DNA from 2 places in the Streptomyces sp. NPDC058274 genome. Region 1 is predicted to be linked to the other one. Evidence: predicted binding sites of a transcription regulator. Region 1 holds the regulator's gene; the other holds the start of a gene.
The links. Region 1 encodes HspR, which represses chaperone genes until heat shock. Its sites were predicted from a motif close to TTGAGNNNNNNNNNCTCAA; they were not measured.

Region 1 (15,803 bases):
AGACGTAGATCGTGCTGGCGGAGGAACCGACCGCGAGGTCGTCCTTGCCGTCACCGTCGAAGTCGCCGGCGGCCAGGGTGTGGCCCCAGCGGTCGTGCGAGGAGACCGCCGGGTCCTTGATCGTCGTACCGCCGGTGAGGCCCGCGGACGAGCCCCACAGGATGAGGACGGTGCCGCCGTCGGTGTCCCCGTCGACGTCCTCGTACGAGGCCGACACGGCCAGGTCGTCGAAGCCGTCGGCGTTGAAGTCGCCGTACGCGCTGACCCAGCCGAAGCCGTCGCCCGTCTCGGCGGAGCCGGGGACACCCGTGGTGTTCTGGCTGACCGTCTTGCGGTTGGACGAGGTGACGCCGTTCGCCGACCCGTACAGGGCGACTATCTGGCCGGCCTCCTTCTTGCCGGAGACGGTGGCGTTGCCCGCGGAGAACGCGGTGTCGCCGTAGCCGTCGCCGTTGAAGTCCGCCTCGTGGTGATGGACCGAGTCCGCGGCGAGAGCCGTGGTGGTCGTGAAGGTGAGCAGACCGCCCGTCAGCGCGGCCGTGGCGGCCGTCGCGAGGGCGATACGCAAATGCTTGTGCATGCGGGATTCTCCTGCGGCATGCGGGGGACGCCTGGCGGGTGTCCACAGTCAATGGGGTGCGGACCGCCCGTGTTTGCCTGGAGTTGTCCTGGGCGTCATGGGTCGGTCGGCGAACAGGAGACCGACGCCGGGACGTGAGGGTTGTACGTGAATTCGGAAAAGTTTTGGGGCGGTCGGGGCGTGCGGGATACGGCGCTCCGCTCCGGGTCAGCGGCCGAGTTCCGTTCCGTACCCCTTTGCTCCGGACAGACCGAGGCTGCTCGGGGTCAGCGCGCGGGCACCCACCGGGTACGCGTCGTCCGTCGTCGGGAGGTACCAGACACCGCCGGTGCCGGTGTTCTCGTCGGGGGCGCCGGCCGCCAGGTCCGCGCCGCCGCCCGGGTGGTGGCGGCCGGTGGTCACCGCGGCGCCGAAGCGGTCACCTGCCTCGGCGGTGCCGGGGACGCCCTGGCTGTTCTGCGTGTATGTGATGCCGCCGGCGACCGGGCCCTGGGCGGTGCCCTTCAGGACGGTGACCGAGCCCGCGCTCTTGAGGGAGCCGACGGCCTCGCCCGGGGCGCCGACGAGGAGTTCGGGCGCGCCGTCGCCGTCCAGGTCGCCCACCGCGACCGCGTTGCCCCAGGCGTCGCCCGGCTCCGCCGTGCCGGGGACGCCGGCCGACGACTGCGACAGGCAGGTGTCCGAGCCGCCCTTCAGGCCGCCCGCGCTGAACCGGACGAGGACCGCCCCGCTCGACTCGTCCGGGCACGGTGACGGGACGTCCGCCTCGGGGTTGTCGTGCCGCTGGCCGAGGACCAGGTCGTCGGCCCCGTCGCCGTTCAGGTCGCCGACGGCGAGGGAGGCCGCGTAGTCGCCGGTGCGCCAGGTCTCGGCCGCCTCGCCGCCGGACCAGGACCAGACGCCGGTGCCGTACAGCTCCATGCCGGACCAGGTGACCGCCACGTCGTCCGTGCCGTCGCCGTCGAAGTCGCCGGTGGCCAGGTCGTTGGCGCCGCCGAAGTCGTAGCCGTCGAGGAGGGTCGTCGGGGCGGGGGACGCCAGGGGGCCCGGCCGGTACAGCAGGGCGCCGCCCTCCTCGCCGCTGGTGCCGATCGCGAGGTCGACGTCGCCGTCGTGGTCGTAGTCACCGGTCACGAAGAGTCCGCCGAGGCGCTCCGCCTCCCCGGCCCCCTTCGCCGCCAGCACCGCGGTCTTGCGGAAGCCGGACGGCGAGCCGAACACGACGGTGAGGGTGCCCTGTTCGTCGTACGCGCGGTCGGTCAGGGACTCGCTGGGCGCGCCGATGAGCAGGTCCGCGTGGCCGTCGCCGTCGACGTCCGCGGCGGCGACCCGCGCACCGAACAGGTCCGCCGCCTCCGGGTGGCCCGGGATCCCGGCGGTGGCCTGGCTGAGCGTGGTCGAGCCGGCGTCGCCGAGGCCCTTGGGGCCGCCCCAGACGACATTCACGTATCCGGCCCTGGCCTCGCCGGAGACGGTGGCGTCGGGGACGCCGACCGCGAGGTCCGCGTAACCGTCGCCGTTGAAGTCGTCCTTGAGCGTGGGTGCCGCGGAGGCGGAGCCGGCGAGCGGCAGGCTCAGCCCGGCTGCGACCAGCGCGGCCAGCGCGGCCGCGACGGCCAGCTTCTTCGCATGCGACGTCTGTGCACGCACGAGCGACTCCCGGGGCAAAGGGGCGGGCGTTTTTCGTGCGTGTGACTCACGAGGCGTACGAAAGGTTGTGCTCGGGTGGCCATCAAGTGAACGGGCCGGACGGGAACTGCCGGACAGCCCCTAAGGAAGGCGCTGTGCCGTCCCCAGATCATCGGGGGTGAACAGCTGGGCCCGCTTCGGGTCGAACCCGGCGTCCGTGCCGCGCAGCACCACAAACGCGCCCTTGCGCTTCTCGTAGAGCGGCGCGAAGACCACCGCGTCGGCGTGGCCGTCCCCGTCGACGTCCAGCAGCGGCGGCTCGTAGTTGAACGCGTTCCAGTAGTACGGGTTCGGAGTCCCGGGCAGCCCCTTGGTCCCCGCGTCCACCGACTGCTCACCCGCCGCGGACGGCACCCCGTCGGGGCCGCCCGGCAACAGGGTGACCCGGCCGTCGTGGCGCCGGAAGTCCGGGATGTCGACCACGACGTCGGGGCGGTGGTCGCCGTTGACGTCACCCACGGCCGGCGACGCACCGAAGTCGACGCGCCGCTGGTCGGTGTCCCTGTTCCCGATCACGGTCTCCCGGCGCCCGGTGCCGAGGCCCGACCGGGCGCCGTACAGGATCGTCAGCGCGCCGCCGGTCTTCGGCAGGTCGGCGGGGGCGACGATCAGCCGGGTGGGCAGCAGGAGATCGTCGGTGCCGTCGCCGTCCGCGTCGCCGACGGCGGGGGTGCGCGGGCCGCCGGGGGTCGACACGGCCCGGCTGATACGGCTCTCCTGCCGGGTGTCGCGGACGAGGCCCCGCTCGCCGCCCTCGTAGGAGGCGACGTTGTACAGGCCGGACGGTGCGGCGTCGTCCTGCTCCGCGTCGTAGGAATAGGTGAGGACGACCTCGGCCCGGTGGTCGCCGTCGAAGTCTCCGGTCACGGCGGACTGCGGGGTGCTGTAGCCGTGCTGGCTCAGGTCGAGGGCGACCTGGCGCCGTGGCGTGCCGGTGCGGTCGAACGGCCCGTACAGCAGGGCACCGTCGGTGCGTGGCCACCCGGAGCCGGGGCCGCGCCGGCCGCCGTCGAGGAGGTCCACGGATCCGTCGCCGTCGAAGTCGGCGGCGGCCAGCGGGCGGAAGCCGGCCGGCAGGTCGAGGAGGCGGGCGGCGCCGAGGCCGCGGGGACCGCCGAACATCGCGAACGTCCGCGCCTGGGCGAGGTCCGTGCCGCTGCTGGCGACGACGTCGGTGAAGCCGTCCTTGTCGAGGTCGGCCCGCAGGGGCGGCGGCCCGAATTCCTCTCCCTTGGCCGGCCGGATCCGGGTCGCCCAGGCCGGGTTGAGCCCCTTCTTCGAGCCGTGGACGACGACCAGTGTGCTGGTGCCCATGACCCCGTTCTTCGGCGCCGACTGCACGAAGCCCAGGAAATCGTCGTAGCCGTCCCCGTTGAAGTCGCCGGGATCGGGGCGGTCGGCCGGTTTCCCGGCGGTGGGGTGCCGGGGCGCGGGCTCGTCCCCGCCGCACCCGGTGCCGGCAGCGAGCACCACCGCACAGACCAGTACGGCACGCAGGCGTATCAAACCGTCTCCAGAGACTCGGCGGGCGGTGGAGAAGGTGACGTGGGGGGTCGCTGCCACCGGGCCGCTGCCGTCCTTCTCTCCAAGTAGACCGAGATAGTGCCACGGGGGCGGGCACGGCGGCGCCTGCCGGGAACACCGCCCACGGGAGCGGGCCGGAAACGCCGAGCACCCCAGGCCCCCGAAAACACCGAGCACCCCAGGCCCCCGGTGTGAACCAGGAACAAGGGGTGCCAGTGGGTGCCGGGCCGAACCCGGCGCAGTCGTCCGCAGGGCCAACCAGGCGGCAGCGTCCGCTACTTGACGGGCTCCGGCTCCGGCGTGCTCTCGGCCTCGGCGGAACCGGCCGGGTCGACGGGCGTCCTGACGGAGTCGAGCAGCAGCTGCGCGACGTCCACGACCTGGACGGACTCCGCGGCGGAGCCGCTGCCGGATGCAGCCTTCTTGCCGTTGACCGAGTCGGTCAGCATGACGAGGCAGAAGGGGCAGGCGGTCGAGACGATGTCGGGGTTGAGCGACAGGGCCTCGTCGACGCGCTCGTTGTTGATGCGCTTGCCGATCCGCTCCTCCATCCACATCCGCGCACCACCGGCGCCGCAGCAGAAGCCGCGCTCCTTGTGGCGGTGCATCTCCTGTTGACGCAGGCCCGGGACGGCCGACATGATCTCGCGCGGAGGCGTGTAGATCTTGTTGTGGCGGCCCAGGTAGCAGGGGTCGTGGTAGGTGATGAGGCCGTCGACCGGGGTCACCGGCAGCAGCTTGCCCTCGTCGATGAGGTGCTGGAGCAACTGCGTGTGGTGGATGACCTCGTAGTCGCCGCCGAGCTGCGGGTACTCGTTGCCGAGGGTGTTGAGGCAGTGCGGGCAGGTGGCGACGATCTTCTTCGCGGACTTCGGCTTCTTGGTCTCCGGGTCCTCGTCATCCTCGCCGAACGCCATGTTCAGCGCGGCCACGTTCTCCATGCCGAGCTCCTGGAACAGGGGCTCGTTGCCGAGGCGGCGGGCGGAGTCACCGGTGCACTTCTCGTCGCCGCCCATGATCGCGAACTTGACGCCCGCCATGTGGAGGAGCTCGGCGAAGGCCTTGGTGGTCTTCTTGGCGCGGTCCTCCAGGGCACCCGCACAGCCGACCCAGTACAGGTACTCGACCTCGCTGAGGTCCTCGATGTCGCGGCCGACGACCGGGATCTCGAAGTCGACCTCCTTCGTCCACTCCAGGCGCTGCTTCTTGGCCAGCCCCCAGGGGTTGCCCTTCTTCTCCAGGTTCTTGAGCATCGTGCCCGCCTCGGACGGGAACGCGGACTCGATCATCACCTGGTAGCGGCGCATGTCGACGATGTGGTCGACGTGCTCGATGTCGACGGGGCACTGCTCGACACAGGCGCCGCAGGTGGTGCAGGACCACAGGACGTCGGGGTCGATGACGCCGTTCTCTTCGAGGGTGCCGATGAGCGGGCGCTCGGCCTCGGCGAGCGCGGCGGCCGGCACGTCGGCGAGCTGTTCCTTGGTGGCCTTCTCGTTGCCCTCCATGTCCTTGCCGCCGCCGGCCAGGAGGTACGGGGCCTTGGCGTGCGCGTGGTCGCGCAGCGACATGATGAGGAGCTTCGGGGAGAGCGGCTTACCCGTGTTCCAGGCCGGGCACTGCGACTGGCAACGCCCGCACTCCGTACACGTCGAGAAGTCCAGCAGCCCCTTCCAGGAGAACTGCTCGACCTGGGAGACACCGAAGACGTCGTCGTCACCGGGGTCGGTGAAGTCGATCGGCTTGCCGCCGGAGGTCATCGGAAGGAGCCCGCCGAGGGCGGTGGCGCCCTTCGCGTTCCGCTTGAACCAGATGTTCGGGAAGGCGAGGAAGCGGTGCCAGGCCACACCCATGTTGGTGTTGAGACCGACCGTGATCGCCCAGGTCATCGTGACGCCGAGCTTGATCATGGCGGTCAGGTAGACCAGGTTCTGCAGCGTGCCGAGGCTCAGGCCCTTGAAGGCGGCGACCAGTGGATACGACGCGAAGTACGCGGCCTCGTAACCGTCGACGTGGTGCAGGGCGCCTTCGAGGCCGCGCAGCGTCATGATCGCCAGACCGATGACGAGGATGACGGCCTCGACGAAGTAGGCCTGGCCCATCTTGGAGCCCGCGAAGCGCGACTTGCGGCCCGGGCGCGAGGGCAGGTTGAGCTGCCGGATCGCGATCAGGACCAGGATGCCGACGGTCGTCGCGAGGGCGATGAACTCGGTGTACACCTCGTACGGCAGCCAGCCGCCCAGGACCGGCAGCGTCCAGTCGGCCTTGAACAGCTGGCCGTACGCGGTGACGATCGTCAGGCCGAGCGTGAGGAAGCCGACCGCGACGAACCAGTGCGCGACGCCGACGATTCCCCACCGGTTCATCCGGGTGTGGCCGACGAACTCCTTGGCCAGCGTGACGGTGCGGGCCTTCCAGTCGTCGGTGCGGGAACCGGCCGGGACCGGTTGGCCGAGCTTGATGAACCGGTAGATCTGCGCGACGGCTCGGGCGATGAGCGCCACGCCGACCACGGTCAGGACCAGCGACACGATGATCGCGGCGAGTTGCATTCGGGGGCTCCTCGGGCCTGCGAGGCGGGGCTTCGTAGCGGAGTTCGATAGTGATTACTAAGCGGTAACTTATGCAGTCCGTCTGAGACTACCCACTTCTTGCGCCGCACTGTAGCCAGGTGGGCGGTGATCTGTGTCGCTGAGGCTGACCTGAGTGGAGGTGTCGGCCCCGGGTCACGTCTGCCCCGGGAGGCGGGGAAAAGCACATCGTGTTATTCACCCGATATGAGCTGATATAGGCATAGCCTCGGCTCGTGCTGTACGGGATCACCGCCGCCACGTCGGCCCTTCTTCTCACCGCCGCGCTCAGCGCGCTGCTGCGGCTGCCCGCGCTGCGCCTCGGGGCCGTGGAGCGACGGCGGGGGCGGGTGGTTCCGCTGTTCGGGGGTGTGGCCGTCGTCGCCGGCACGGGAATCGTCGCGGGGGTGGGGGACTGGACCGGGGTCGCCCGCCTCGGCGCCGGGGTCGGGGTGCTGCTCCTCGCCGGGGTCGGAGCGGCGGTGCTGGGGCTCGTCGGGGATCTGCGGCCGGTGCCGCGGGCCGTACGGCCGGCCGGCCTCGCGGTCGCCGCCGCGTTCGTGGTGCCGTACGGCGAACTCGGCCTGCCCGCCGCCCTGTTGGCCATCGTCTGGATCGTCCTCGTCGCCCACGCCTTCGCGGCCCTCGGTCACGCGGACGGTGTGATGGGGACGGTGGGGGTGGTGACCGCCTTCGCGCTCGGCGGCTGCGCCGCGGCCGAGATCATGGACGGACTCGCCGCCCTGCTGAGCGTGCTGGCCGCCGCGCTCACCGGGTTCCTGATGCACAACTGGCCCCCGGCCCGGACCGTGTCCGGCGACTGCGGCGCGCTGTTCACCGGCTTCGTGCTCGCCTCGGCGGCGGTCGTGGTGCACGCCGGACGCGCGCCCCTGCCGAGCGTGGCGGCCCTGTTCGCCCTGACCGCCGTGCCCACCGCCGGCCTCGCCCTCGGTCTGCTCGGGGCGCGGGGCCGCGCCGGCCGGCTCGCTCCCCGGCTGCGACGGCTCGGGCTCACCGCCCAGGGGGCCGCCGTCGTCATCGGCGTGGCCGCCTTCGCCGGCGCGCTCGTCGGGCTGCTGATCGACCTGGGCCGGCTGGGCCCGGGTGCCGCGCTGTGGGTGGCGGGTGGCACGCTGGCGGCCGTACTCGCCCTGTCGCGGGTTCGGGGATACGGATCCGGGGGCACCCGGCACCGGGAGACCCCGTCGGCGGGTGCGACCGCGGTGTTCGCCGCGCCTGTCGTGGCCCCGCCCCGTGTGAAGGGCGGCGGCGCCCGGCGTGCCGTCCCGGGGCGCCGCAAGGGCCCGCGGCCGCGGACTCCGGTGGCCTGACGGGCCGGTGCTTTCTGCCGTCTCGGAGCCGTCTCGGAGCCGTCGCGGAGAGGCCTGAGAGGCATCCGAGGCGCCGTCCCGGCAATGTCACATCGGCGTCCGTTCGCGGAAAGTCGCAGGTCAGCGCCTTCTTGCGTGTAGGGGCGAGATAAGAGTTGAGTCTGCTCGACTCACCTCTGTTGACCGAGCGCCGGACGTCATGCACACTTGAGTCCGTTCCACTCAAGTCATGTTGGAGGAATTGAAATGGCACGTGCGGTCGGCATCGACCTGGGCACGACTAACTCCGTCGTCAGCGTTCTGGAGGGCGGCGAGCCCACCGTCATCACCAACGCCGAGGGCGCCAGGACCACGCCGTCCGTCGTCGCCTTCGCCAAGAACGGTGAGGTGCTCGTCGGCGAGGTCGCGAAGCGTCAGGCGGTCACGAACGTGGACCGGACCATCCGGTCCGTGAAGCGTCACATGGGTACGGACTGGAAGATCGAGCTCGACGGGAAGCCCTTCAACCCGCAGCAGATCTCCGCCTTCATCCTGCAGAAGCTGAAGCGCGACGCCGAGTCCTACCTCGGTGAGAAGGTCACGGACGCGGTCATCACCGTCCCGGCGTACTTCAACGACTCCGAGCGCCAGGCGACGAAGGAGGCCGGCGAGATCGCGGGCCTGAACGTCCTGCGCATCGTGAACGAGCCGACGGCCGCCGCCCTGGCCTACGGTCTCGACAAGGACGACCAGACCATCCTCGTCTTCGACCTCGGTGGCGGCACCTTCGACGTCTCGCTGCTCGAGATCGGCGACGGCGTCGTCGAGGTGAAGGCCACCAACGGTGACAACCACCTCGGTGGTGACGACTGGGACCAGCGGGTCATGGACTACCTGGTCAAGCAGTTCCAGTCCGGTCACGGCGTGGACCTCTCCAAGGACAAGATGGCGCTCCAGCGCCTCCGTGAGGCCGCCGAGAAGGCCAAGATCGAGCTGTCCTCGTCCACCGAGACCTCGATCAACCTGCCCTACATCACGGCGTCCGCCGAGGGCCCGCTGCACCTGGACGAGAAGCTCACGCGCGCCCAGTTCCAGCAGCTGACGGCCGACCTGCTGGAGCGCTGCAAGACGCCGTTCCACAACGTCATCAAGGACGCCGGCATCCAGCTGTCCGAGATCGACCACGTCGTTCTCGTCGGTGGCTCCACGCGTATGCCCGCCGTCGCCGAGCTCGTCAAGGAGCTGACCGGCGGCCAGGACGCCAACAAGGGCGTGAACCCGGACGAGGTCGTCGCCATCGGCGCCGCCCTGCAGGCCGGTGTCCTCAAGGGTGAGGTCAAGGACGTCCTGCTCCTGGACGTGACCCCGCTGTCCCTCGGCATCGAGACCAAGGGAGGGATCATGACGAAGCTCATCGAGCGCAACACCACGATCCCGACCAAGCGTTCCGAGATCTTCACGACGGCCGAGGACAACCAGCCGTCCGTGCAGATCCAGGTCTACCAGGGCGAGCGCGAGATCGCGGCGTACAACAAGAAGCTCGGGATGTTCGAGCTGACCGGTCTGCCGCCGGCCCCGCGCGGTGTCCCGCAGATCGAGGTCGCCTTCGACATCGACGCCAACGGCATCATGCACGTGACCGCGAAGGACCTGGGCACGGGCAAGGAGCAGAAGATGACCGTCACCGGTGGCTCCTCGCTGCCGAAGGACGAGGTCGACCGGATGCGCCAGGAGGCCGAGCAGTACGCGGACGAGGACCACAAGCGCCGCGAGGCCGCCGAGACCCGCAACCAGGGCGAGCAGCTCGTCTACCAGACGGAGAAGTTCCTCAAGGACAACGAGGACAAGGTCCCCGGCGAGGTCAAGACCGAGGTCGAGGCCGCCGTCGAGGAGCTGAAGGCCGCGCTCAAGGGCGCGACCGGCGAGAGCGAGAACACCGCCGAGATCCGTACGGCGACGGAGAAGGTCGCGGCCGTCTCGCAGAAGCTGGGCCAGGCGATGTACGCCGACGCCAACGCCGCGCAGGGTGCTGCCGGTGCCGAGGCGCCCGGTGACGACGCCGGTGCCAAGGCCGCTGACGACGACGTCGTCGACGCCGAGATCGTCGACGAGGACCGCAAGGATGGTGCCGCGTGACGGAGGAGACCCCGGGTTTCGACGAGAAGCCTGACGTCCCCTCCGGCGCGACCTCTGACGACGCCGAGCCGCAGGCCGCCACCCCCTCTCCGGAGGAGGGGGCGGCCCCGGGCGGGGACGCAGCAGCACAACTGGTGGGCCTGACGGCTCAGCTGGACCAGGCACGCACGGCGCTCAGTGAGCGCACGGCGGACCTCCAGCGGCTCCAGGCCGAGTTCCAGAACTACCGCCGCCGTGTCGAGCGCGACCGGATCGCGGTCAAGGAGCTCGCCGTGGCGAGCCTCCTGACCGAGCTCCTGCCCGTACTCGACGACATCGGCCGCGCGCGCGAACACGGCGAACTGGTCGGCGGCTTCAAGTCGGTGGCCGAGTCGCTGGAGACCGTCGCGGCGAAGATGGGCCTGCAGCAGTTCGGCAAGGAGGGCGAGCCCTTCGACCCGACGATCCACGAGGCCCTGATGCACTCGTACGCGCCGGATGTCACGGAGACGACGTGCGTGGCGATTCTGCAGCCTGGGTATCGCATCGGCGAGCGCACCATCCGCCCAGCGCGGGTGGCGGTCGCCGAGCCCCAGCCCGGGGCGCAGGCGGTCAAGGCGGACTCCCCGGATTCCGCCGAGGCGGGCGACGACAAGGAGAGCGGTGGCCCGGACGAGGGCTGACGTCACAGAGAACGCAGGGAAGGAGGGACGTCGAGGATGAGCACCAAGGACTTCATCGAGAAGGACTACTACAAGGTCCTCGGCGTCCCCAAGGACGCCACCGAAGCCGAGATCAAGAAGGCGTACCGCAAGCTCGCCCGCGAGTTCCACCCGGACGCCAACAAGGGCAACGCGAAGGCCGAGGACCGCTTCAAGGAGATCTCCGAGGCCAACGACATCCTCGGTGACCCCAAGAAGCGCAAGGAGTACGACGAGGCACGCGCCCTCTTCGGCAACGGCGGCTTCCGCCCGGGTCCCGGCGCCGGTGGCGGTTCGTTCAACTTCGACCTGGGCGACCTCTTCGGAGGCGGCGCCCAGGGCGGGACGGCGCAGGGCGGCTTCGGCGGCGGCATCGGCGACGTCTTCGGGGGCCTGTTCAACCGCGGCGGCGCGGGCACCGGTTCCCGTACGCAGCCGCGGCGCGGCCAGGACATCGAGTCCGAGGTCACGCTGAGCTTCACGGAAGCGGTGGACGGCGCGACGGTCCCGCTGCGCATGTCCTCGCAGGCGCCCTGCAAGGCCTGCTCGGGCACCGGCGACGCGAACGGCACACCGCGCGTGTGCCCGACGTGCGTCGGCACCGGACAGGTGGCGCGGGGTTCGGGCGGCGGCTTCTCGCTGACCGACCCCTGCCCGGACTGCAAGGGCCGCGGACTGATCGCGGAGAACCCCTGCGAGGTCTGCAAGGGCAGCGGCCGCGCCAAGTCGTCGCGCACGATGCAGGTCCGCATCCCGGCCGGCGTCAGCGACGGCCAGCGGATCCGGCTGCGCGGCAAGGGAGCCCCGGGCGAGCGGGGCGGACCCGCGGGCGATCTGTACGTCGTCGTGCACGTGGGCGCCCACCCCGTCTTCGGCCGCAAGGGCGACAACCTCACCGTCACGGTCCCCGTCACCTTCGCGGAGGCGGCGCTCGGCGGCGAGGTGCGCGTGCCCACGCTGGGCGGGCCGCCGGTCACTCTCAAGCTGCCGCCGGGCACGCCCAACGGCCGTACGATGCGCGCCCGCGGCAAGGGCGCGGTCCGCCAGGACGGCACCCGCGGCGACCTGCTGGTCACCGTCGAGGTCACCGTCCCCAAGGACGTTTCGGGCAAGGCTCGCGACGCGCTGGAGGCGTATCGCGAGGCGACCGCGGACGAGGATCCGCGGGCGGAGCTGTTCCAGGCCGCGAAGGGAGCATGAGAACGCCATGGACGTACCCGGCCGTCGTCGCAACCCCTACGAACTGACCGAGGAGACGCCGGTCTACGTCATCTCGGTGGCGGCCCAGCTCTCCGGTCTGCACCCGCAGACCCTGCGTCAGTACGACCGGCTGGGGCTGGTCTCCCCGGACCGCACCGCGGGCCGGGGCCGGCGTTACTCGGCCCGCGACATCGAACTGCTGCGCACCGTGCAGCAGTTGTCGCAGGACGAGGGCATCAACCTGGCCGGGATCAAGCGCATCATCGAGCTGGAGAACCAGGTCGCCGCGCTCCAGTCCCGGGTCATGGAGCTGGAGTCGGCTCTCGACGGTGCCGCTGCCGCGATGCAGCAGCGCGAGGCGGCCGTCCACGCCTCGTACCGCCGGGACCTGGTGCCGTACCAGGAGGTCCAGCAGACGAGTGCGCTGGTGGTGTGGCGGCCCAAGCGGTCGGCCGAGTAACCGTTGTCAGGCGTGCACGAAGGGGCCGGGAGGGCGAACCTCCCGGCCCCTTCGTCGTGCGTCCGGCCGGGCGTCAGCGGGCCAGGGCCTGCCAGAGCGTGATCGCCAGGGCGGCGCAGGAGGTGAGTGCGGCCAGCGAGGTCAGGGGCCAGCGGGTGCGTTCCAGGGCTTCGATGCGGTCTTCGTGTTCGCCGAGGCACTTGTCGGTCTGGTCGGCGCGCTGCAGGAGGAGAGCCAGATCGCCGCGGGTGGTGGCGAAGCCGACGTCCACCGAGCTGCGGAGGCGTTCCAGTTCGAGGGTGACGCCCTCGGTCAGGGGTGTGGCCATGAGGTGCTCCTAGGTGGGCAACACAAAGCGGCAGGTCCGCCGCCCGCGATCCGGGCGCAGCTCTGCCGCTGCTTCCAGTGTGACGCGACGCTCCGGAACGTGCAACTGGCTTATGCCAATTGGTTATTCGGGGTGGGCGTGCTCGAGCAGGGCGGGGCGGCCGGGGGGTGGTCGGAGGGCGGCGGGGCGACCGGAGGGCCGGGCTGCCCGGGGTGGTGGCCGGGCCGGTGAGGCGGGCGTGGGGGTGAGTGGGGGTCAGGGGTCACGGGGGCGGGTGGGGCCGGGTGCGGGCGTAGTGCGTCGCGCGTTCCGCGGCGAAGACATCCTCCAGGCGGTACAGCCGGCGCCGCCCCTCGGTGCCGGCGGGCCGCAGATGGCCGCGCTGGACCCACTTGCGGATGGTCGCGGGGGTGACGCCCACCTCGTCGGCGGCCAGCTCGGCGGTGATCAGGGGAGAGGTCACGATCCGTCCGCCTCGCCGTCCAGGACCGCGCCGCACACGGGATTCACGCAGCGCAGCTCGGCGCGCTCGGGGAACGCCCGCAGGGACACCGAGTCGCACCGCGGGCAGCGGCCCGTCAGCCGCACCATCTGCTCGGGGTCACCGAGTGCGCGGGCGCACCGCGCGGCCATCCGCCGGGTCTCGTCCTCGACATGGGCCGCGAGCACCGGATCGCCGGCGATGCGTTCCAGCAGCCCGGCGATACGGCGCAGCCGCACCGGCACCGACGCGGGGCCCACGGGCCGCAGTCCGAGGCGTTCGCGGACGGCCTCCTCCAGCTCGACGACTCCGTCGGTGATGTCGCGCACGGCATCGGAGACGTGCAGGCGTAAGGGAGGTGTGGGGCCGCCCGAGGGGGCGCCCCGGGCCTCCCGGGGCACGGGGCCGGCCGTGGGCGCCAGCTCGTCGACGAGGTCGGGGAAGCGGCGGATGAGCGAGCCGATCCACACCGCACCGCCCGTCGCGCGTACGCCGCTCATCCGGCGCCCTCCCTTCCTTTCGTACGGGAACACGTGTTCGATAACTGAGGTGAGCGGACAGAGTCGCACGATGCGGAGCCGTATGCAAGTGACTACTGGCCGTGACGGGCACACTCGTAGTCGTGAGCGGCGGGGGATTTGCCGAGGTGGAGAGGGTGAAACGGAGTGGTGGGCTCAGCGGACGGCATCTTCACCGCCCGCTCACAGAATGCTGTTGCCATCTCGTTAAGCGACTACTCCTTGACGCTGGGGTGATCGCCGCGTTGGCTTTCAGCCACCTGGGTCGCAATGCTGCGCCCTCGTCCGGAAGGCACGTGAAGTGAACACCCGTATCCGTATGCGTCGTACCGCCATGGCCATGGGCGCTTTTGCCACGGCTGCCTCACTCACCGCCTGCGGCGTCGTGGACGGCATCGGGGGCGGCGGAAGCTCGGCCACCCCCAAGAAGGGCGACGACATCACGGTGGGCCTCCTCCTTCCGGAGAAGGAGAACTCCCGGTACGAGAAGTTCGACTACCCGATCATCGAGAAGAAGGTCGCCGAGCTCACCCACGACAAGGGCCGGGTCGAGTACGCGAACGCGGAGCAGGACGCGGACAAGCAGAACAGCCAGCTCGCCAAGATGGTGGCCGACAAGGTCGACGTCCTGCTCGTGGACGCGGTGGACTCGAAGGACATCGCGAGCGGCATCCAGAAGGCGAAGGACGCCGGTATCCCCGTCATCGCGTACGACCGCCTGGCGCAGGGCCCGATCGACGCGTACATCTCCTTCGACAACGAGCTCGTCGGCGAGGTGCAGGGCAGGGCGCTCGTGGAGGCACTGGGCTCCCGCGCGGCCTCCAGCAAGGTCGTCATGATGAACGGCTCGGTCACCGACCCGAACGCCGCCCAGTTCAAGGCGGGCGCCATGGCGGAGCTCCAGGGCAAGGTGAACATCGCCAAGACGTACGACACCAAGGACTGGAAGCCGGAGAACGCCAAGGCCAACATGGAGAAGGCGATCACGGCCATCGGCCTGGACAACATCGCCGGGGTCTACTCCGCCAACGACGGCATGGCGGGCGCCGTCATCCAGGCGCTGAAGGAGACCGGCGCGGGCAAGCTCCCGCCCGTCACCGGTCAGGACGCGGAGCTGGACGCCGTGCAGCGCATCGTCTCCGGCGACCAGTACATGAGCGTCTACAAGTCGTACCCGCAGGAGGCCAACGCCGCCGCCGAGATGGCCGTGGCACGGGTGCAGGGCCGCTCGATCGAGTTCGACGCCCTCACCCGCGACAAGGTCGACAGCCCCACCACCAAGAAGGTCCCCTCCCAGCTCGTCCCCGTGGTCGCGCTGACCCAGGACAACATCAAGAACACGGTCGTCCAGGACGGCATCTACACGGTCAAGCAGATCTGCACGTCCAAGTTCAAGTCGGACTGCAACGCCATCGGGCTGAAGGGCTGAGGGGCGAAGTGCTGACGGGCTGACGGGCTGACGCGCTGCAGCGGCCCGCCCGGGCTCGCCGCACCCCGCCCGGGGCTCACCCCACCCGCGTGAACTCCACCGTCACCTCGGGCGGCCCGCCGGCCACCCCCCGGTAGATCCCCTTGTGCGGGGTCACGTCGTCGTAGTCGCGGCCGCGGCCCACCACCACGTGGGACTCGTCGGCGCGGGTGCGGTTGGTGGGGTCGTAGCCGGCCCAGTCGCCCGCCCAGTACTCGATCCAGGCATGGCTCTGGCCGGCGACGGGACGGTGCAACTCGGCGTCGCGCTCGGGGTGCAGATAGCCCGAGACGTACCGGGTGGGCAGGCCCAGGCCCCGCAGGAGCGCGGCGGTGACATGGGCGATGTCCTGGCAGACGCCCGCGCCCTGCTCCCAGGCTTCCGCGGCGCCGGTGTTCACGCCCGTGGCGCCCGGGATGTACGACACCCGGTCGGCGACCAGGGCGGAGACGGCGACCGCCGTCTCGTGCGGGTCGAGACCGTCGGCCGCCGCGCGGGCCCGGGCCACCAGCTCCGGCGGCACGATGGTGCGCGAGGTCGCCGCCGTGAACTCCGCCAGCCGGGAGTTCGTGGCGGCCTCGGCCACCTCCGCCCAGGCCGGGGCGGACCCGAGCGGCTCCGGCGGCGAGGTCTCCACCAGGCTCGACGCCGTGATCGTCAGGTCGGCGTGCGGGTCCATCAGGTCGAAGCCGGTGACCTGGGTGCCCCAGTAGTCCCAGTACGACCAGGTGGGGGTGGACGGGTTCACGGTGACCCGGGCGTCCAGGGTCGTCTGGCCGGGCAGCGTCAGCGGAGTCATCCGGACCTCGTTGTGCGAGGAGACCGCGGCCTGTGCGTACGAGACACGGGTGATGTGCCG
Region 2 (15,803 bases), on a different contig from region 1:
CGGGAGGGTCAACGGCGCCTGGAAGGGCCAACCGTGCCCGGGAGGGCCAACGGAGCTGGGAGGGCCAACCGTGCCCGGAAAGGCCAACCGTGCCTGGGAGGGCCAACGGTGCCTGGGAAGGCCAACCGTGCCCGGGAGGGCCAACGGTGCCTGGGAAGGCCAACCGTCCCCGGGAGGGCCAACGGAGCTGGGAGGGCCAACCGTGCCCGGAAAGGCCAACCGTGCCTGGGAGGGCCAACGGTGCCTGGGAAGGCCAACCGTCCCCGGGAGGGCCAACGGTGCCTGGGAAGGCCAACCGTCCCCGGGAGGGCCAACGGCGCCTGGAAGGGCCAACCCTGCCCGGGAGGCCAACCGTCCCCGGTGAAGGGCAACGGCGCTCCCCAGGGCGCGCCCACCCGTCAAGTGGCTGTCACGGCTTCGGGGTGCGCAGGGCCGCCCCGATGTGTGCCGCGGCCGTCGACAAGTGGCGGCGGGTCTCGCGGAGCTGGTCCTCGGTCACCCCGTGGTCGCGGGCCGCGTCGCGGATGTCGTCGCGGAAACGGTCCAGGAGGCGGTCGAGATCGCGGCTGGGGTCGCCGGTCGAGTCCTCGTGGGCCCAGGACGGCTCGTACGCCGCGGGGAAGTCCTCGCGGGTGACCGTGTACTCGGGCTCCGCCCCGGCCCCGGCCCCGTACTCGTGCTCCGCTGTCGGCTCGGTGGTCGTCCCCGTGCGGCCGAAGCCGAAGTCCTTGCCGAGTCCCTTGCTGAAGTCCTTTCCGAAGTCCTTACCGAACTCGCCGAATTCCTTGGCGAGTTCGCTCAGTCCCTCGCGCACGCCCGTCGGCCAGTCGCCGCGCACGAAGTGGTCCTGGACCTGCTCCTGGACCCGCTTGGCCATGCGCTGCATCTCCTCCTGAGCCTGGACGCGCGCCTTCTCCTGCGCTTCCTTGGCCTGGCGCCGGGCCCGCTGGGCCTCGTCCCGGGCTCGCCGGCTCTCGTCCTTCGCGCGCCGGGCCTGCTCCTTCCACTCCTGCTTGGCGCGCCGCATCTCCTCCTTCGCGATCCGCCAGGACTCCTCGCCGAAGGTGCCGGCTCCGCCCGCCGGGCCGTCGTGGGTCGGGGACCCGGTGCCGCCCGTGGGGCCCCGCTGGGCCTCCACGGCGGCCGCCCGCATCTCGCGCCGCAAGTCGCCCGCCGCGCCCCGTACATCGGCGCGGATCTCGGCGGCCAGCTCGGCGACCGACTCGCGGATCTCCAGCTCCAGGTCGGCCAGCTCACCGCTGCGGTCGGCCAGTTCGGCACGGCCCGCGTCGGTGATCGCGTACACCTTGCGGCCGCCCTCGGTGGTGTGCGTGACCAGTCCCTCGGTCTCCAGCTTGGCCAGCCGCGGGTAGACGGTGCCGGCCGAGGGTGCGTACAGCCCCTGGAAACGCTCCTCCAGGAGCCGGATCACCTCGTACCCGTGGCGTGGCGCCTCGTCGAGCAGCTTCAGCAGATAGAGCCGCAGGCGGCCATGGGCGAAGACGGGGGGCATCTCAGAGCACCTTCTTGTCGGTCGGGGCGGCACCGGCCGGGCCATCGGCGGGTCCACGGGCCGAGGACCCGACCGGGCCGCCGGCCGGCGCATCCTCCTCCGCGGGAGGCCGTCGCAGCAGGGCGATGGAGCCGGAGACGGTCATGGCCCTCAGCTTTCCGTTGCCCGCGCCGAGCCTGCCGGTGATCTTCTTGGCGCCCCACTGCCCGCCGACCCGGAGATCCTCGAAAGCGCTGGAGACCGTGCCGGACGCGGTGTTCGCCTCCACCTCCGCGTCCGCCGGGTGGGGCAGGCGGATGGCGATCTCACCCGAGACGTTCGACAGCTGGACGTCGGTGGGGGTGCCCGTGGCGTCCAGGTCCACGATCATCGAGCCGCTCACCGATTCGGCCCGCACGGAGGAGCCCGAGCCCTCGACGACGGTCAGATCGCCGGAGACGGAGTTGAAGCGGAGGTCGCCGGTGACGGCCTGGGCCTCGAGATTCCCGGACACCGTGTCCACGCGGACGGGTCCCGAGACGCCGACGAGCGTCGTGTCACCGGTGACCCCCTTCACCTCGACCCGCTCGTCCGTGCCGGAGACCACGGCCGCCGCGCCGACCACGCCGACCTCGACCCGGGTGCTCGCCGGGACGGCCAGCGAGACCACCGCGCTGCGGCGCCAGCCCTTGCGGTCGAGCCACTTGAGGAAGCCCTTCCAGGGCAGGTCCTCATAGGCGACGGTCAGCGTGCCGCCCTTCTGGGACACCATCAGCGGCGGCCCCTCCAGCTCGGACACTTCCAGGCGGGCGGAACTCTCGTCGGTGCCCACCACGTTCACCGTTCCGTTGACGATGCGCACGTGGAGTGCCGTCACGGGGGCGTCGAAGGTCAGCTTCCTCGCTTCTGCGACGGACCACTCGGGCATGGGGCAGACCTCCTCGGCCGGACGGAACACGACGCGCCATATCGCGTCTTCCAATGAACACGATATATCGCGGATACGGAAAGTCAAGACACTCGATCCGGTGGCAAGTGCGTGAATAAAAGGGGCATGTGGCGACGAAGCCGACCTAACGTATGACCATGCCGACCCTCCGCGACGAACCCTCCGCCTCGGCCGCCGCCGGCGCGCTGCTGCTGTGCCGGGCGCAGCCCGAGGCCGTCGGCGCCGCCGCCCAGCTGCTGCGCGAAGGGATGCTGCTCACCGGCGCGGGCGACGACTGGAGCGTGCTCGTCCCCGAGGGCAGACCGTGGCTGAACGGCGAGGAACCGGTCGACCGCGTCCTGACCGGCTGGGCCGCCGCCCTCGCCGTCGGCGCCCCCTGGCCCGTACTGGCCCTGTGGTGGGACGCCGACCGCAGCGGCTGCACCCTCGCCTCCGGATTCCGCCGCACCGTCGGCTACGAATGGCTCGCGAACGGCACACCGGTCGGCGAGGACGAGGCGATGCGCACCTTCGCCGCCCGCCTCGGCCTCGATCCCGTGCTGGACATGCAGGACCTGGAGCAGCTGACGCAACCCGACTCCGCGGCCGACGCCCGGGCCCGGCTGCGCGGACTGCTCGCCGTCCTCACGCGCGCGGGGATGGCCCTCCCCGCCGGTCTCGCCCCGGGCACCCCCGCCGACCGACTCCTGCAGGCAGCCCGGGAGCTGCCCGGCACCCGCCCGGTCTCCTGGTCCGGCCGGCGCGAAGCCGCCCGCGCGCAGCTCGACGTAGTCCAAAACGGCAGTCTCGGCCCCTGGACCCGCGGCCCGAGAGCCCGTGCACTGACCACGGCCCAGCTGGCCACGGGCCTGCCCGTCACGCTCTACGGAGTACGCCGCCGCAGCATGGGCTGGATCGCGGCGGGGGCGTTGCTCCTGACCCACGGTGCCCTGGGATTCGCGTACGACCGGGTACGCGCCTTCGACTGACACCCGCCCACCTTGGGGGCCGGCTCACGCGCGCGTGACCTCACCGGAGGCGAAGCCCTGCTCGAAGCCCTACTCGTCCTCGTCCTCGTCGTCGTCCAGCCGCGCCAGCCAGGTCGCGAGCCGCTCGACGGGCACCTCGAAGTCCGGATTGAGATCGACGAACGTACGCAGCTGCTCGGCAAGCCACTCGAAGGTGACCTCTTCCTCGCCGCGCCGCTTCGCCAGTTCCTCGATGCCACGGTCGGTGAAGTACACGGATGCTCTCCTGGGGCTGGGCCTGCCGGCCACGGGTCGTACCCCTCCAGGTTATGCGGCCCGGTGCCCGGCGCCGCACCCACCCGGACCCCGTACCGGACGACCCTGTACCGGCCGGGATCCCGTACCGGCCGGGATCCCGTGCCGGCCCGGATCCCGTACCGGACAACAGAACCGGCCCCACCGCCTCGACAAGGCGATGGGGCCGGCCCCTTGATCCATCGGGCTGGGCCGAGAGGCTCGCGCCTCTCAGCGGTGCTCAGAGGCTCACGCCTCGAACACCTCGCGTACCAGCTGCTCCTGCTCGGCCTGGTGGCGCTTCGCCGAGCCGACCGCCGGGGAGGACCCGTGCGGGCGGGAGATGCGGCGCAGGCGCTCGCCGTGCGGGACGTCCGCGCCGACCGCCAGGTCCAGGTGGTCGATCAGGTTGAGGGCGATGAAGGGCCACGCGCCCTGGTTCGCCGGCTCCTCCTGGGCCCACAGGTACTTCTCGGCGTTCGGGTACTTGGCGATCTCCGCCTGGAGCTCCGCACCCGGGAGGGGGTACAGGCGCTCGATGCGGATGATGGCCGTGTCCGTGACGCCGCGCTTGGTGCGCTCGGCCTCCAGGTCGTAGTAGACCTTGCCGGCGCAGAAGACGACCTTGCGGACCGCGGCCGGGTCGGCGGACGCGTCGCCGATGACCGGACGGAACTGACCCGTCGTGAACTCCTCCGCCTTCGAGGCCGCCGCCTTGAGGCGCAGCATCGACTTCGGCGTGAAGACCACCAGCGGCTTGTGGTGCGGGTTGTGCACCTGCCACCGCAGGAGGTGGAAGTAGTTCGACGGCAGGGTCGGCATGGCGACCGTCATGTTGTTCTGCGCGCACAGCTGGAGGAAGCGCTCCGGGCGGGCCGACGAGTGGTCGGGACCCTGGCCCTCGTAGCCGTGCGGGAGGAGCAGGGTGACGCCGGACGTCTGGCCCCACTTCTGCTCGGCCGACGAGATGAACTCGTCGACGACCGTCTGAGCGCCGTTGACGAAGTCGCCGAACTGCGCCTCCCACATGACCAGCGACTCGGGACGGGCCAGCGAGTAGCCGTACTCGAAGCCCATCGCCGCGTACTCGGAGAGCAGCGAGTCGTAGCAGTTGTAGCGCGCCTGGTCCTCGGAGAGGTACAGCAGCGGCGTGAAGTCCTCGCCCGTCTCACGGTCGATGAGGACCGCGTGGCGCTGGCCGAACGTGCCGCGGCGGGAGTCCTGGCCCGACAGCCGGACCGGGGTGCCCTCGAGCAGCAGCGAGCCGATCGCGAGCGTCTCGCCCATGCCCCAGTCGATCGTGCCGTCCTCGACCATCGCCGCGCGGCGCTGCAGCTGGGGCAGCAGACGCGGGTGGACGGTGACCCGGTCGGGGATGTTGACCTGGGACTCGGCGATGCGCTTGACGACCTCCGCGGAGACCGCGGTGTTCACGGCGACCGGGAACTGGGCCTGCGGGTCGGAGACGGGCGCCTCGCCCGGCTGCGACGTCGCCTCACGGACCTCCGTGAAGACCTTCTCCAGCTGGCCCTGGTAGTCCTGCAGAGCCTGCTCGGCCTCTTCCAGGGTGATGTCGCCGCGACCGATGAGGGACTCGGTGTAGAGCTTGCGCACCGAGCGCTTCTTGTCGATCAGGTCGTACATCAGGGGCTGCGTGAACGCCGGGTTGTCCGACTCGTTGTGACCGCGGCGGCGGTAGCAGATGAGGTCGATGACGACGTCCTTGTTGAACGCCTGGCGGAACTCGAAGGCCAGGCGAGCGACGCGGACGACGGCCTCGGGGTCGTCGCCGTTCACGTGGAAGATCGGCGCCTCGATCATGCGGGCCACGTCGGTGGCGTACATCGAGGAGCGCGAGGACTCCGGGGCGGCGGTGAAGCCGACCTGGTTGTTGATGACGACGTGGACCGTGCCACCGGTGCGGTAGCCGCGCAGCTGGGACATGTTGAGCGTCTCGGCCACGACGCCCTGGCCGGCGAAGGCCGCGTCACCGTGCAGGGCGACCGGCAGGACCGTGAAGTCCGTGCCGCCCTTGTTGATGATGTCCTGCTTGGCGCGGGCGATGCCCTCGAGGATCGGGTCGACCGCCTCCAGGTGCGAGGGGTTGGCGGCCAGCGAGACCTTGATCTGCTCGCCGTCGAGACCGGTGAAGGTGCCCTCGGCGCCCAGGTGGTACTTGACGTCACCGGAGCCGTGCATCGACTTCGGGTCGAGGTTGCCCTCGAACTCGCGGAAGATCTGCGCGTACGACTTGCCGACGATGTTGGCGAGGACGTTCAGCCGGCCGCGGTGGGCCATGCCGATGACGACCTCGTCGAGGCGCGACTCGGCGGCGCTGTCGAGGACGGCGTCCAGCAGCGGGATGACGGACTCGCCGCCCTCGAGGGAGAAGCGCTTCTGGCCGACGTACTTCGTCTGCAGGAAGGTCTCGAAAGCCTCTGCCGCGTTCAGCCGGCGCAGGATGCGCAGCTGCTCCTCGCGCTCCGGCTTGGTGTGCGAGCGCTCGATGCGGTCCTGGATCCACTTGCGCTGCTTGGGGTCCTGGATGTGCATGAACTCGACGCCGGTGGTGCGGCAGTACGAGTCGCGCAGCACACCGAGGATGTCGCGCAGCTTCATCAGGGACTTGCCGGCGAAGCCGCCGACGGCGAACTCGCGCTCCAGGTCCCAGAGCGTCAGACCGTGCTCGGTGATGTCCAGGTCGGGGTGCTTGCGCTGGCGGTACTCCAGCGGGTCGGTGTCGGCCATGACGTGGCCGCGGACCCGGTAGGAGTGGATCAGCTCGAAGACGCGGGCGGCCTTCGTGACGTCGTCGTCGTGCGAGGCGTCGATGTCCTTGAGCCAGCGGACCGGCTCGTAGGGGATGCGCAGCGCCTCGAAGATCTCGTCGAAGAAGCCGTTCTCGCCGAGCAGGAGGTTCGCGACGATCCGCAGGAACTCGCCGGACGCGGCGCCCTGGATGACCCGGTGGTCGTAGGTCGACGTGAGCGTCATGACCTTCGAGATGCCGAGCTTGTTCAGGGTGTCCTGGGAGGTGCCCTGGAACTCCGCCGGGTAGTCCATCGAGCCGACGCCCATGATGACCGACTGGCCGGGCATCAGACGCGGGACCGAGTGGACGGTGCCGAGGCCGCCGGGGTTGGTCAGCGAGACCGTGACACCGGTGAAGTCGTCCATCGTCAGCTTGCCGTCACGGGCCCGGCGGACGATGTCCTCGTAGGCCTGCCAGAACTCGAAGAAGTTCAGCGTCTCGGCCTTCTTGATGCCGGCGACGACGAGCTGGCGGTCTCCGTTGGGCTTCACCAGGTCGATGGCGAGGCCGAAGTTGACGTGCGGCGGCTTGACGAGGGTGGGCTTCCCGTCCTTCTCCGCGTAGTGCCAGTTCATCGACGGCATGGCCTTGATGGCCTGCACCATCGCGTAGCCGATGAGGTGGGTGAAGGAGATCTTCCCGCCCCGGGCGCGCTTCAGGTGGTTGTTGATGACGATGCGGTTGTCGAAGAGCAGCTTCACCGGGACGGCGCGCACGGACGTGGCCGTGGGCAGCTCCAGCGAGGCGTTCATGTTCTTCGCGACGGCACCGGCCGGTCCGCGCAGTGTCACGTACTCGGGGCCCTCGGCGGCCTCGGTCGCGGGCGCGGCCTTCGGCTTCGCGGCGGCCGGAGCGGCCTTCGCGGGAGCCGGGGCGGCCTTGGCCGGAGCCGGTGCGGCAGCCGCGGGCTTCGGCGCCGCGGGTGCGACGGGTGCGGCGGGGGCCGGAGCGGCCTGAGCCGGAGCGGCGGGCGCCGCCGGTGCGGCCTGGGCCGGTGCTGCGGGCGCGGCAGGAGCCGCTGTGGCGGTACCTGCGGCCCCCGCGGCCGCAGTACCCGACGGAGCCGGGGCGGCCGCGCCGCCCGGCTTGTAGTCGGCGAAGAAGTCCCACCAGGCTCGGTCTACCGAATTCGGGTCCTGGAGGTACTGCTGATAGATCTCGTCGACGAGCCACTCATTGGGACCGAACGCAGCGGCGGGGTTCTTCCCGGCTTGGTCATCGGTCGAGATGCTCGAGTTACTGGGGGACTGTGGCGACACGGCGGCAACCGCCCTCTTCCGCTTCACAAGGTGATGGACAGCGGGAATAAAGGCTACGCCTCCCAGGCCGGGGAAGTCAGACCGGGCCGGTCATCGTCGCGTAAGTCACATCGGAAAGCGTGTTTCGGGGGTTGAAATGGCGGGAAACAAGCGGGGTTCCGATGCGGAACGGGTACGTCGACCTGACCCCACGGCCCTGCAGGCGCGGGCCTCTCCCTGATCACACGTGTCCGTCAGTGCGGACGTTCATGGATCTTGTGGCTCCGCTTCGAACCCTACGTCAACTCGGCAGTGAAGGCAGGCCCGGAAGGGTGACCTGGATCCGGCAGCCCCGCTGGGATTCGGCCACTCCGATCCGGCCGCCGTGCAGATCGACCGCCCAGCGGGCGATGGCGAGCCCCAGACCCGTACCGCCGTCGCTGCCCGGTCCGTGCGGCGCGGGGACACCGCCGCGGTTGAACCGCTCGAAGACGCGGTGCCACTCCGACTTCGGAATGCCCGGACCCTCGTCCAGCACCTCCAGGTCCAGCGACTCCGGGGACGGACCCCGGCGCGCCTTCACCGTCACGCGGCCGTGCGGCGGGCTGTGCTTGACCGCGTTGTCGATGAGGTTGGCGACGACCTGGTGGATCCGCTCCGGGTCCGCGTGCGCGGTCAGCTCGGGCGGGGACACGTCGAGGTGCAGATGGACGTCCGTACGCGTGTGGCTCCCGGAGCCCGAGGCGATGCCCGCGCGCGCGGAGGAGACCATGTTGGCCTCCTTCAGGACGCCGGACAGATAGGGCCAGACCTCGAAGCGGCGCCGTTTCAGCGGTACGACGCCGTTGTCGAGCCGGGACAGGTCCAGGAGCGTCTCGACGAGCCGTCCCAGGCGCTCCGTCTGCTTCAGGGCCGTACGCATCGTCTCCGGGTCGGCCGCGGACACGCCGTCGACGACGTTCTCCAGGACCGCGCGGAGGCCGGCGATGGGGGTGCGCAGCTCGTGCGAGACGTTCGCCACGAGCTCCTTGCGCTGGCGGTCCTGGGCCTCCAGCTCGTCCGCCATCAGGTTGATCGTCTGGGCCAGGTCGCCGAGTTCGTCCCGGCGGCCCTCGCTGACGCGGCGCGTGTAGTCGCCGTGCGAGATGGACCGGGCGACGGTGTTCATCTCGTCCAGGGGCGCGGTGAGCGAATGCGCCACGAACTGCGTTATCAGCAGTGTGGCGATCATCGAGAAGACCGTGATGAAGCGCACCTCGGTCTCGGTGCGCACCGCGATCATCAGCAGACCCGTGGTGATGAAGACCGCGACGACGACCAGCGTGCCGAGCTTCGTCTTGATCGAGAAGGGGCGCAGACCACCCCAGGGACCCGCGTTCTTGCGCTCCCCGAACCCGCTCATCACAGCAGCCCCCTCAACAGGTCCCCACAACCCCGGCTCAGGGGGTCGGGGTCTCCAGCGCGTAGCCGACACCGTGGACGGTACGGATCCGCTCGGCGCCGATCTTCCGGCGCAGCGCCTTGATGTGGCTGTCCACGGTCCGGGTGCCGGACGCGTCCGCCCAGTCCCAGACCTCGGCCAGGAGCTGCTCGCGCGAGAGCACCGCACGCGGGGTGTTCGCCAGGCAGACCAGCAGGTCGAACTCGGTGGGCGTCAGATGCACGTCCTCGGAGCGGACCCGCACCCGGCGCTGCGCGTGGTCGATCTCCAGCTCGCCGAGCCGCAGGATGCCGCTGCGCGGCGTCGAGGCGGCCACCACGGCACGCTCCACCCGGCGCAGCAGGACGTGCACCCGGGCGGCCAGCTCCCGCATGGAGAACGGCTTCGTCATGTAGTCGTCGGCGCCGACGCCGAGTCCGACCAGCATGTCGGTCTCGTCGTCGCGCGCGGTGAGCATCAGCACCGGCACCGGACGCTGGGCCTGCACGCGGCGGCAGACCTCCAGGCCGTCGAAGCCGGGCAGCATGATGTCGAGGATCAGCAGGTCGGGCTGCCAGGCCTCGGCGGTGTCGACGGCGGCCGGACCGTCGCCCGCTGTTTGCACCAGGAATCCCTCGGCGCGCAGGCGGGCCGCGATGGCGTCGACGATCGTCTGGTCGTCCTCGACGACCAGGACCCGTCGCTGAGCGCCGGGAGTCGCCGCCGCGCCGTTCTGGGAGGTGTGTGTCTGCTCCATCGCCCGCCCCTGAGGTGTGCTTTCCGGAATCCGTGGGGTGATCCCATGACTGCGCTTGACGCTTGAATGATCCGCGTCAGGCAAGCAGAGTACGGGCAGGCACCATTGATCGGCTATCCAGCCCTGACTGCGAGATGCACGACGTCCGGAACGCCCCGGGCAACCGGGATCTCTTCGGTACGCACCCGTTGGAAACCGGCATTCCGCAAGGTTCCTTCAAATTCCGGAGAGGGCTGCGCAGACCACACCGCGAGCACTCCGCCGGGGGTCAACAGCCTTGCGCAGCCGGTCAGTCCGGCCGGTGAATAGAGGCCTTCGTTGCCCTCCGTGACCGTCCAGCCGGGTCCGTTGTCGATGTCCAGGCAGAGCGCGTCGTACGTGGCGGAAGTCTCATTGACGTAGGCGACCAGATCCGCCTCGACGATCTCCGTCCGGGGGTCGGTGAGTGCGGGGGCGGAGAGTGCGGACAGTGGTCCTTCGCGGTGCCAGCCGATGATCGCCGGCTCCCGTTCCACGACCGTGATGCGTCCCCAGCGGTCGTCGGCGGCCGCGTGCGCGAGGGAGAAGCCGACGCCGAGGCCGCCGATCAGCACGCTCGGCCGCACCCGTCCGCCCAGGGCGTCGCGCGCCGCGTCGATCAGCAGCCGCTCCGAGCGGCCGTCGGAGGTGTCCATCAGGAAGCACCCGTTGGCGATGATCTGCAGCAGCGCGCCGTGGCGCCGCAGCACGACCTCGCCGTAGGGGCCTTCCCGGCGATCGATGACCACGGGGATGTCGTACGAGGCAGTCATGGCGCCCATCCTGGCAGTTCCGCCGCAGCGGCCGGCGGGATTGTCCGGGGTCCCCGGCCCGGTGCCGCTCCCGCGAAACGGCCCGGTCACGAAGGTCGGCGGCGGTGATCGCTCACAGCGAACAGTCCCCCGGGAACAATCAAGGGGCCCCGGGCATTGAGTCGACATAGCTCAACTTGACTGCCGAAGGGGAGATCATGGCTTCGACGTCCACACCGCTCACCCTGCCCGTGCTGCCGCTCGACGACGAGGTCGTGCTGCCCGGGATGGTGGTTCCGCTGGACCTGAACGACGCCGACGTCCGTGCCGCGGTGGAGGCTGCCCAGGCCGCCGCCCGCTCGGAGCCCGGCAAGCCGAAGGTGCTGCTGGTGCCACGCATCGACGGGACATACCCGGGCACCGGTGTGCTCGGCACCGTCGAGCAGGTCGGCCGGCTGGCCGACGGCGACCCGGGCGCGCTGATCCGCGGCCGTGGGCGCGTGAAGATCGGCGCGGGGACCACCGGTCCCGGTGCCGCACTGTGGGTGGAGGGCACCCGGGTCGAGGAGACCGTGCCCGACCCCCTGCCCGGCCAGGTCACCGACCTGGTCAAGGAGTACAAGGCCCTGGCCACCAGCTGGCTGCGCAAGCGCGGCGCCTGGCAGGTCGTGGACCGCGTACAGGCCATTGACGATGTTTCCGCCCTTGCTGACAATTCCGGTTACTCACCCTTCCTGACCACCGAGCAGAAGGTTGCCCTGCTGGAGACGGCCGACCCGGTCGCCCGGCTGAAGCTCGCCACCGAGCAGCTGCGTGAGCACCTCGCCGAGCAGGATGTCGCCGAGTCCATTGCCAAGGACGTACAGGAAGGCGTGGACAAGCAGCAGCGCGAGTTCCTGCTGCGCCGGCAGCTCGAAGCCGTACGCAAGGAACTGCGCGAGCTGAACGGCGATTCCGCGGACGGCGAGGAGTCCGACGACTACCGGACGCGCGTCGAAGCCGCCGATCTCCCCGAGAAGGTCCGCGAGGCCGCTCTCAAGGAGGTCGAGAAGCTGGAGCGCGCGAGCGACCAGTCGCCCGAGGGTTCCTGGATCCGCACCTGGCTCGACACCGTGCTCGAACTCCCGTGGAACGAGCGCACGGAGGACGAGTACGACATCAGGGGCGCCCAGCGGGTGCTGGACGCCGAGCACTCCGGCCTGGCGGACGTGAAGGAGCGGATCACCGAATACCTGGCGGTGCGCAAGCGGCGTTCCGACCGGGGCCTGGGTGTCGTCGGCGGACGACGCGGGGGCGCCGTGCTCGCACTCGTCGGCCCGCCCGGCGTCGGCAAGACCTCGCTCGGCGAGTCCGTCGCGCACGCCATGGGCCGCAAGTTCGTCCGCGTCGCCCTCGGCGGCGTGCGGGACGAGGCCGAGATCCGCGGCCACCGGCGTACGTACGTCGGCGCGCTGCCCGGCCGGATCGTCCGGGCCATCAAGGAGGCCGGGTCGATGAACCCGGTGGTCCTGCTGGACGAGATCGACAAGGTCGGCTCCGACTTCCGGGGCGACCCGGCCGCGGCGCTGCTCGAAGTCCTCGACCCGGCGCAGAACCACACCTTCCGCGACCACTACCTGGAGGTCGAACTCGACCTCTCCGACGTCGTGTTCCTCGCGACGGCGAACGTCCTGGAAGCCATCCCGGAGGCCCTGCTCGACCGTATGGAGCTGGTCCGCCTCGACGGCTACACCGAGGACGAGAAGGTCGTCATCGCCCGTGACCACCTGCTCCCGCGCCAGCTGGAGCGGGCCGGTCTGGAGAAGGACGAGGTCACGCTGGACGAGAGCGCACTGCGCAAGCTCGCGGGCGAGTACACCCGGGAAGCCGGCGTACGAAACCTGGAGCGGGCCGTCGCGCGGCTGCTGCGCAAGGTCGCGGCCGAGCACGAACTGGGCGAGCGGAAGCTGCCGTTCACGGTGACCGACGCCGACCTGCGCGGGCTCGTCGGACGGCCGCACCACGTGCCCGAGTCCGCCCAGGACCCGGCGGAGCGCCGTACGGCGGTGCCCGGTGTCGCCACCGGGCTCGCGGTCACCGGCGCGGGTGGTGACGTCCTCTTCGTCGAGGCGTCGCTGGCCGACCCGGAGACGGGCGCGGCGGGTCTGACCCTGACCGGTCAGCTGGGTGACGTGATGAAGGAGTCGGCACAGATCGCGCTCTCCTTCCTGCGCTCGCGCGGCGCCGAACTGGAGCTGCCGGTCGGTGACCTGAAGGACCGGGGTGTGCACATCCACTTCCCGGCGGGCGCGGTCCCGAAGGACGGGCCGAGCGCGGGTGTCACGATGACGACGGCACTGGCGTCGCTGCTCAGCGGCCGCCAGGTCCGTACGGACGTGGCGATGACCGGGGAGGTCTCCCTGACCGGCCGGGTCCTGCCCATCGGCGGTGTGAAGCAGAAGCTGCTCGCCGCGCACCGGGCCGGCGTCACCACCGTCATCATCCCCAAGCGCAACGAACCCGACCTCGACGACGTCCCGGCCGAGGTCCTGGAGAAGCTCGACGTGCACGCCGTCACGGACGTCCGCCAGGTCCTCGAACTGGCCCTCGCCCCGGCGACGAACGGAGCGAGTGCGGAGGTTCCGGTAGCGGCGTGACGGACGCTGCCGGTAGCGGAAGGCCCGGGCCCTGCGAGGGACCCGGGCCTTCCCGTGTCGCGTTGCCGACGGGCCCGTCCGCCTGGTCGCCTCGGGGCCCGGCCGGTGTCAGCCGTTCGCCAGTGCCACCACACGGTCGAGGGCACCGTTGAACTTGTTGTGGTCGCCGACCGTCGGGCCCGACGACGTGTACTGCCACATCGTGTAGAAACCCCAGCCCGCGGGCAGCGTGCCCGGGTCGGCGGCGTAGCGGGCGATCCACAATGGGTTGGCGGCCGCGAAGGCGCTGGAGTTGCCGGTGCACTGGGTCCACCAGGTGGTGGCCGTGTAGATGACGGCGTCCCGGCCGGTGCGCGCCTTGTACTGGTTGAGGAAGTCACGGATCCAGGTGACCATCGCGCTCTGCGTCTTGCCGTAACAGGCCGCGCCGTACGGGTTCCACTCGATGTCGAGCGCGCCCGGCAGCGTCCTGCCGTCCCTCGACCAGCCGCCGCCGTTGTCCACGAAGTAGTTGGCCTGAGTGGCGCCACTCGTGGTGTCGGGGGTCGCGAAGTGGTACGCGCCGCGGATCATGCCGACGTTGTACGAGCCGTTGTACTGCTGGGCGAAGTAGGGGTTCGTGTAGTACGTCCCCTCCGTCGCCTTCGAGTAGGCCCACTTGACCCCGCTGCTCCACAGGGTCGACCAGGCGACGTTGCCCTGGTGGCTGCTGACGTCCACGCCCTCGGTCTGCGTGGCGTCACCGGTGGACGGAGTACCGGCCTGGCCGTCGTGCGCGACGACGCCCATGCCCATGTGGGCGGAACCGCGGGCGGGGGTGTCGGCGGCCTGGGCCGGCAGGGTGAACAGAAGGGAGAACGCGGCGAGCAGGATCCCGGCCGTGGGGAGACGCTTGGTGAGGCGCCGGGGGCGGGTGATTCCGGATCTGTGCACGGGCATGGCGTGCCTCCGAAGGGCTCGGTGGTGCGCGGTGATGCTCGGTGGGGGGACTGCGGAGAAAGCCGACGGCCGGCGCACGCGCTCGGGGCGACAGGTCCTCGTCGACCCGTCGGTGGCGTGGCCATGCCGGTAATTGCTTGGTAAAGAAGCTACGCACGTAGAAGACCGGGTGGGAAGAGGGCCCGGAGGCTGCCGTTGGTCTACTCCTGCGAAATACTGGCGGAGCTGCGGCAATGGCCACTTGTGGCGGAAACTTTCAGGATCGGGAAACCGGGTCAGGGGTGCTGACGTGCACGAGGGCGCAAACGGCGAGGGGCGGCGTGGCGAATCCACGGTCGCGGGGAGTGGTGTAAACCAGGAGTTCCTGTCGCTGGAACGCGCGTTGACCGTGTTCCTGCGGCGGGCTCGTGCCTCCTCCGGCGAGATGGCCCGCGAGGTCCACCCCGACCTGGAGTCCTCCGCCTACGGGCTGCTCTACCGGCTGGAGGAGTGCGGGCGCCAGCGGGCCACCGAGCTCGCCGCCTACATCGGTGTCGGCAAGGCCACCATGTCCCGCCAGCTGCGCGCCCTCGAAGACCTCGGTCTCGTCGCCCGCGAACCCGACCCCGCCGACGGCCGCGCCTGGCTGGTCCACCTCACGGAGGAGGGACGGGCGCGCTTCACCGCCGTGCGGGAGGCCCGCCGGGCGCGCTACGTCAGCCAGCTCGCGGGCTGGGACCCGCGCGAGGTCGCCGAACTGGCCCGGCTGCTGCACCAGTTGAACCGCGGGGGAGAGGGCAGCTAGGGCGTGTCCGCAACGTCCCGTCGTCCGCCGGGGGGCAGACGGGACTTTACGGATACGACCTGGGCCCTCCGGAGGCGATCGCGGGGTGGCCGGAATGGGCGCCTCCCGGCGAGACCACTGACGACAGCTCGCGGCCCCGGCGCCCAACGAGCGCGCGCGTGAAGCTACAGCTCCACGTACGCCACCGTCGCGTCGTCGTGGGTCTTGCTGCGGCGCAGGTGCTTCCGCTCCTGCGCGTCCGCCGCCTCCAGCTCCCGTACGCGCTCGACCAGGGCCCGGGCGCCCTCCTTGCGCACGACGGTGAACAGGTCGGCCCAGTCGCCCTCGTGGAACTTCTCCGTCCAGCGGGTCGCCCCGTCCGTCAGGGCGGCCAGCGCGCGTACGTCCGCGCGGGCCGCCGTGCCGGTCACCGCGCGCTCCGCGACCGAGGGGTCCGCCGCCGCCGTGAAGAAGCCGCCCTCCTTGTTGCGGACCGTCGCGTCGGCGATCGCGTCCGAGGCCAGCGAGGTGCGCGGGACGCGGGAGAGCCGGTCGTCCAGCACCGGCGTGACCACACCCGGAGGGGACTGCAGCAGCAGTGCGGAGTCCGAGAGGACCAGGTACTCGACCGTGTCGGCGGACCAGCGGACGAGGACGACGGTTGCCTGCGGTGTGCGCGGGTGAGAAAGGTCACAGGTCCCGGCGTGGGCGTCGGCCGTGCGCCGAATGGCCCGCGCGAGCACCTCGGTCAGCGTCACATCCGGTAGGGAAACCGACAGTTCGGTC

Region 2: lon (endopeptidase La) is a predicted target of HspR. The motif match lies at 10,857-10,875, and genes of this name have one in related genera.

Annotation. Positions count from the first base shown of each region.
Region 1 covers NZ_JBHVXW010000002.1:545,342-561,144, forward strand. The annotation lists gene ACFVYF_RS06910 (FG-GAP repeat protein) at 1-580, opposite strand, end outside; gene ACFVYF_RS06915 (FG-GAP and VCBS repeat-containing protein) at 788-2,230, opposite strand; gene ACFVYF_RS06920 (FG-GAP and VCBS repeat-containing protein) at 2,351-3,775, opposite strand; gene ACFVYF_RS06925 ((Fe-S)-binding protein) at 4,069-6,345, opposite strand; gene ACFVYF_RS06930 (MraY family glycosyltransferase) at 6,600-7,694, shown strand; gene dnaK (molecular chaperone DnaK) at 7,941-9,809, shown strand; gene grpE (nucleotide exchange factor GrpE) at 9,806-10,471, shown strand; gene dnaJ (molecular chaperone DnaJ) at 10,508-11,689, shown strand; gene ACFVYF_RS06950 (heat shock protein transcriptional repressor HspR) at 11,697-12,149, shown strand; gene ACFVYF_RS06955 (hypothetical protein) at 12,223-12,477, opposite strand; gene ACFVYF_RS06960 (MerR family DNA-binding transcriptional regulator) at 12,740-12,940, opposite strand; gene ACFVYF_RS06965 (hypothetical protein) at 12,937-13,458, opposite strand; gene ACFVYF_RS06970 (sugar ABC transporter substrate-binding protein) at 13,796-14,905, shown strand; gene ACFVYF_RS06975 (transglutaminase domain-containing protein) at 14,982-15,803, opposite strand, start outside.
Region 2 covers NZ_JBHVXW010000010.1:98,473-114,275, forward strand. The annotation lists gene ACFVYF_RS21170 (helix-turn-helix transcriptional regulator) at 410-1,513, opposite strand; gene ACFVYF_RS21175 (DUF4097 domain-containing protein) at 1,515-2,420, opposite strand; gene ACFVYF_RS21180 (hypothetical protein) at 2,579-3,409, shown strand; gene ACFVYF_RS21185 (DUF6104 family protein) at 3,479-3,664, opposite strand; gene ACFVYF_RS21190 (multifunctional oxoglutarate decarboxylase/oxoglutarate dehydrogenase thiamine pyrophosphate-binding subunit/dihydrolipoyllysine-residue succinyltransferase subunit) at 3,932-7,753, opposite strand; gene ACFVYF_RS21195 (ATP-binding protein) at 8,034-9,134, opposite strand; gene ACFVYF_RS21200 (response regulator transcription factor) at 9,172-9,909, opposite strand; gene ACFVYF_RS21205 (spermidine synthase) at 10,023-10,700, opposite strand; gene lon (endopeptidase La) at 10,898-13,315, shown strand; gene ACFVYF_RS21215 (lysozyme) at 13,424-14,254, opposite strand; gene ACFVYF_RS21220 (MarR family winged helix-turn-helix transcriptional regulator) at 14,544-15,038, shown strand; gene ACFVYF_RS21225 (protein phosphatase 2C domain-containing protein) at 15,203-15,803, opposite strand, start outside.